DNA from 2 places in the Parasphingorhabdus sp. genome. Region 2 is predicted to be linked to the other one. Evidence: predicted binding sites of a transcription regulator. Region 2 holds the regulator's gene; the other holds the start of a gene.
The links. Region 2 encodes LexA, which represses DNA repair genes until DNA is damaged. Its sites were predicted from a motif close to GTTCCNCNCTTGTTCT; they were not measured.
Positions count from the first base shown of each region.

Region 1: uvrA (excinuclease ABC subunit UvrA) is a predicted target of LexA. The motif match lies at 1,879-1,894, and genes of this name have one in related genera.

Region 1 is NZ_AP041068.1:1,383,682-1,386,818, forward strand. Features, by position in the region: gene uvrA (excinuclease ABC subunit UvrA) at 1-1,821, opposite strand, end outside; gene AC6I9Z_RS06915 (c-type cytochrome) at 2,073-2,465, shown strand; gene AC6I9Z_RS06920 (serine hydrolase domain-containing protein) at 2,565-3,137, shown strand, end outside.
Region 2 is NZ_AP041068.1:2,495,551-2,498,687, forward strand. Features, by position in the region: gene AC6I9Z_RS12345 (molybdopterin molybdotransferase MoeA) at 1-886, shown strand, start outside; gene lexA (transcriptional repressor LexA) at 953-1,645, shown strand; gene AC6I9Z_RS12355 (ComEC/Rec2 family competence protein) at 1,664-3,137, opposite strand, start outside.

The sequences.
Region 1 (3,137 bases), 1.1 Mb from region 2:
CGATTTCAGAATTTGCTTGAGCGTACCTGCGGCGACGACATCACCGCCATGGACGCCCGCGCCGGGTCCCATGTCGACAACATGGTCCGCTGTACGTATAGCATCTTCGTCATGTTCAACGACAATCACGGTATTGCCAAGATCACGCAGCCGTTTGAGCGTGGTCAGCAAACGGTCATTGTCTCGCTGATGCAGGCCGATGCTCGGTTCGTCCAGGACATAGAGAACACCGCTTAATCCTGAACCTATTTGGCTCGCCAAACGGATGCGCTGGCTCTCGCCGCCGGACAAGGTACCGCTGGTCCGGTCGAGATTGAGATAATCGAGTCCAACATTGTTCAAAAAACCAAGTCGTTCGATAATTTCCTTCAGGATCGGTTCGGCAATCTGCCGCTGGGTCTTGTCGAGCTGATCGGCGAGGCCGTTGAAAAAGTCCAGCGCGTCGCCCACGCTGCGGCGGGTCGGGATGCTGATATCCTCGCCCGCAATCTTGACGGCCAGCGCTTCTGGCTTCAGCCGCGCGCCGTGACAGACTTCGCAAGGAGCCGCCGCCTGGAACTTAGCGAGCTCCTCGCGCATCCAGTTGCTTTCGGTTTGCAGCATCCGGCGAGTCAGATTGCCTACCACACCTTCAAACGGCTTCTTCACCTCATAGCTCTTGCGCCCGTCCTGAAACCGCAGCGTCACCGGCAGGCCCTGCGTACCGTTCAGGATGATATCGCGGTGATGCTCGGACAGATCCTGCCACGGCGTATCGAGCGAAAATTCAAAATGCTTCGCCAGACTGCCCAGCACCTGCATATAATAGGGGCTCGGCGGATTGGACTTGGCCCAGGGCACGACCGCGCCTTTTTTGATCGAGAGCTCAGGATTGGGTACGACCAATTGCGTATCGAAATGCAGCTTCTCTCCCAAGCCGTCACAGGCGGGGCAGGCCCCTTGCGGTGCGTTGAACGAAAAGAGCCGCGGCGCGATCTCCTCGATCGTGAAGCCGCTCACCGGACAGGCAAAGCGTTCGGAAAAGACAATGCGGTTATCGGGCAGGCCGGTTCCCTTCATCTTGGTTCCGGTCTCCGCTTCCTCGCGGCCCGGGACAACGCCGTCGGCCAGATCAACAAAGGCCAGCCCGTCGGCCAGCCTCAGCGCCGTCTCGAAACTGTCCGCCAGCCGGGTTTCCATACCATCGCGAACTACCAGCCGGTCGATGACCACTTCAATGTCATGTTTCAGCTTCTTGTCGAGCTTTGGCGTTTCTTCAATGTCGTAAAATTCGCCGTCAACCCGCACCCGGGTAAAGCCGGCTTTCTGCCATTCGGCAAGCTCCTTGCGATACTCACCCTTGCGTCCACGCACAACCGGCGCGAGCAGATAGAAACGGGTTTTCTCTGGTAGCGCCATGACCCGGTCAACCATCTGGCTGACGGTCTGCGCGGTAATCGGCTCTCCCGTCGCAGGCGAGTAAGGCACACCGGCACGGGCCCATAACAGGCGCATATAGTCGTAAATCTCGGTGACCGTCGCGACGGTCGAACGCGGATTGCGTGAGGTTGTCTTCTGCTCGATCGAGATGGCAGGCGACAGGCCCTCGATATGCTCGACATCCGGCTTTTGCATCATCTCCAGAAACTGGCGCGCATAGGCGGAAAGGGACTCGACATAGCGCCGCTGCCCCTCGGCATAGATGGTATCGAACGCAAGGCTCGACTTACCACTGCCGGAAAGACCGGTAATGACGATCAGCTTGTCGCGGGGAAGATCGATATCAACGCCTTTGAGATTATGCTCCCGGGCGCCTTTGACTTTAATGTGGGTAAGACTCATGCGCGTGCTTTGCCGAAGATGTTGAAGAGAGTCCAGCGGGTCATAAGACCGTACTATGTTCTATATATGTTCTTTTGGCAAGTGGGTTTTCGATGTACATTTATCAGAGAGGAACGGGAGAAAAACCCACTATCACCGTAGTTTACCGTAATTGTATGGAGCACTGCCAGCTTTTATCCGATGCGAAGGCAATCTATGAAGTGGATCAACGCGGGTGGGGATCCATGGTTTAACTCAAAGGAATCTGATTCATGCGTCAATTGTCCCCGGGAATTTTTCTTTCGCTTGTGACAATCGGATGCACGACAATGCCCGCCGGGCAGACTGCATCGGACAATGAAAGCCGCAATATTGTCGCAGCTGAAGATGGGAGGGTGAGGCAGGGATTGGCATTTGCCGAGGCGCATTGTGCCGCCTGTCATAATGTCGCGGATGGACAGACATCTTCAAATCCGCAAGCGCCGCCGTTTATTGCAATAGCCAACACCCGCGGACTGACGGATGGAACGCTGACCAATTGGCTCAGCGACTCCCATAATTATCCAGAGTTGATGGATTTCGAGATTGCAAGCGCGGATATCGACGATCTTGCCGCCTATATTCTGACGCTGCAAAGCGCTGACTATAAACCGCCCATTCAATAAACGGATATTTTTGGTCACCGGTCTTGCCAGCGCGATATCACCGTTGCACTTCTTCAGTATTGCTGTATTAATATGGTAATACAATATCGGGAGTTGGTCGTGAAACATATTCTATCATTTGGTCCTGCACTATGCGCAATGGCGGTAATATCGGGGCCGGCGATAGCAGGAGCGGGTCAGGAAGACCCTGCTTCCCAAGCCCAGCCCGCAATTACGAAACAGGATGACGGCGCAACTGTTCTAAAAAACAAAATCATTGCCAAACTCCCGACCTGGCTCGCAGAATATGACGTTCCAAGCGCGGCCATTGCCTATATCTCCGATGGCCAAGTGGCATGGACCCATGTCGCGGGTGAGGCGGAACCCGGCAAGGCCGCGACGGCGGATACGCTTTACAATATCGCCTCCATGACCAAGCCCTTGGTGGCGGAAACCGTTGTGCGACTAGCGAAGGGTAAGGCCTTTACGCTGGATGGGAGTATGGCCGGCAGCTGGGTTGATCCGGATATCAAATCCGACCCGCGTCACAAGCTTCTGACGCCGCGCATGGCGCTGGTTCACCGCACCGGCTTTCACAACTGGCGTTACCAGACCAAGGATGTTCTGACCTTTAAAGATGATCCGGATACCAAATTCGGATATTCGGGCGAAGGCTTTCAATATATGGCCCGC
Region 2 (3,137 bases):
GGGCGCCGATACGGTTGTCATGCAGGAAAATGTCGAGCCGGATGGTGACAATATTGTCCTGACCAGCGATCCTTCTCCTGTCAAAGGCCGTCATGTCCGCTTTCAGGGCGGCGACTTCAAGTCTGGGGATGTGTCGCTAAAAGCTGGCATTCAGCTCAATGCCGCCGCCTTGGGTCACGCCGTCATTGCCGGTTCGGGCAGCGTCAGCGTGGGTCGCCGTCCCAAAGTCGCGATCCTCTCCACCGGCGACGAGCTGGTTGCCCCGGGCACGGATACGAAGCCGCACCAGATACCGGCAAGCAATGATGTCATGATCGCCGCCATGCTGTCACAGCTGCCAACAATAACCCGTTGCATCAGCCGGATAAAAGATGATCTGGATAGCCTGTGTGAAGCGCTGGAAAGCGCCAGGGACTGCGATGTCATCGTCACCATAGGCGGCGCTTCGGTGGGCGACCATGATCTGGTGGCGCCTGCGTTCAAACGGCTTGGCGGGCAAACGGATTTCTGGAAAATCGCGATGAAACCGGGCAAGCCGCTCATGGCCGGGAAGCTGGGTAACAGCCTTGTCCTCGCCCTGCCCGGCAATCCCGGCTCCGCCTTTGTGACGGCAACCCTGTTTCTGGTGCCTCTGATCCGCTATCTTGCAGGTGCGCAAAGCTATATGCCCGTCATGCAAACGGCGCAAACCAGCACGGTGTTGCCCGCCACCAGCCAGCGCGCCGAGTTTCTCCGCGCACAGCTTGTCGACGGCGCCATTGCCGCCTTTGACAGCCAGGACAGCGCCAAGCTTTCGATACTGGCAGCGGCCAACGCCCTGCTCTTCCGTCCTCCGCACAGCCCGGAGCAACCCGTTGGCGCAGAGGTTTCGTATATCGCCATCTAAAATGCTTGACTTGGCACGGTTTGTTTCATAATTGTTCCTTATTCGTTCCCGATAAGGACATGAAACATGCTCACACCGAAACAACATGAACTGCTTTGCTTCATTCATAACAGTCTGGAGGAATCAGGCGTATCCCCCTCTTTTGAAGAGATGAAGGATGCATTGGGCTTGAAGTCAAAATCTGGCGTTCATCGGTTGATCAGCGCTCTGGAAGAACGCGGCTTTTTGCGCCGCCTTCCCAACCGGGCACGAGCCTTGGAAGTGACCAAGCTACCCGAAGGCGGTAATTTGAAACCGGCTGCTTCCAATGTCATAAACATTGCCCCTGAGCAGGCTCCCTCAGCACCGATGAAAGAAATTCCTGTCGCGGCCAATGATGTGATCGAAATTCCGCTTCATGGCAAGATTGCAGCAGGCGTTCCGATCGAAGCCCTTGAAGGTCAGTCCGCGCTCAGTGTTCCAGCGGCATTGCTGGGCTCCGGCGAGCATTATGCGTTGGAAGTTTCCGGCGATTCGATGATCGAAGCGGGTATATTGGACGGCGACTATGCGCTTATTCAACGCACGGAAACAGCGCGTAACGGCGAAATCGTCGTTGCGCTGGTCCATGATGAAGAAGCTACACTGAAATATCTGTTCAAGGATAATGGACAGGTCCGCCTTGATCCCGCAAATCCAGCCTATGAGCCACAGATATTTGGCGCAGGAGAGGTGCGGATACAGGGCAAAATGGCCGGACTGTTGCGGCGCTATAACTAACGATAGCTGGGTACAGTTTTATTCAGGGCTGCCTTTGATTTCTGCCGCTATTTTGGAAGTTTTCTCTTTCGGCTGCATATTTTTGGGCTCAGTGAAGCGCGTCCATTGATGACGCCCGGAACGGCCCAAAACGGTTCCAATCTTTTGGTTCTCCAGATCTATCGTCATACCGCCAACCTGGCCCAATAAAATACGATCCGCCTTAAGCCAGCGTGGCTGACAACTGATAGGGAGGCGCCGTTCGCTGATCACAATATCGGCACGCCGGCAGGCCGCTGACAGCGCCATGGCCGGAATATAGTAAGAGCTGCGCGTTGCAACGATCACCCAGTCTCGGCCTTCCCCCTCCATGATAACTGTGCAGCTATCTGCATTACACTGCGCATTTGGCCAGTCCTCTAGGGCCGTGGCTTCCCCATCAATCCCGGCATTTTCCAGCAACATGTCGCGAATGAAGTCACCGCTGCGCGTGCGAAGCATCGCCAGCTCCCCCGCGTCATTGCGGATCCCGACATGACGACCATCTCCGGTAATGTAGAGATCAGGAGCGCGGGTCGTGGCTATCATCAGGACACCAATTGCTATAGGAGCAAGACCGCAGATACGCCAAGACTGACTCCACAGGGCCAACCACAAGCCACCGGCAATCACTAACCCAAACGCGGCCAGTGGCATGGTCGGTAGCATGGTTACTGATCCCGGTCGACTGGATACATAGTGGGCCAACACCAGCAGACTGCTCAGCGCCTTTTCACATAACCACCAGAACGGTGCACCCAAACCAACCGTATCAAGTAGCAATGCCAATGCTTCCAGAGGCATAATCACAAATGTTGTCAGCGGAATAGCGATGATATTGGCCAGCGCGCCATAAATGCCGGCTTTGTGAAAATGGAACAACGCAATGGGCATCAATGCCAGCTCGACGACCAGACCAGTGAGGAAAAGCGCCAATATGATCCGCCCCAGTCGCCTGAGAAGGACTTCCTCCCGTCGTGCGAACAATGCCTTTATTCTAGGGTGTTCGTGCATCGCAATAATCGCGGTGACAGCGGCAAAACTAAGCTGAAAGCTCGGTCCGACAAGGGATTCCGGCCAGATGATGAGCACAAACAGGGCCCCTGCCGCGACCATGCGCAGGGTGATGGCACTGCGCCCCATGACGAGAGCCATGAGAACCAGCAATGCTGCGACACATGCTCTTATCGTTGGCACCTGCGCGCCGGTCATCAATGTATAACCCAGCGCTGCCACAGCTGCGCAACCCGCAGCCACCAGAGGCAGCCGAAAACGCAGCGCTAATGTTGGAAATAGCGCCAAAATACGCAAAACTAACAAATAAACTGCACCGACAACCGCCGTTACATGCAGGCCGCTGATTGACAAAAGGTGCGCCAACCCACTGCGCCGCATGGCTTCAGCATCTTCGTCATTAATTGCCCCGCGATCGCCAGTGGCCAGGGTTGCACCAATCGCCCCTGCCCCACCGGCC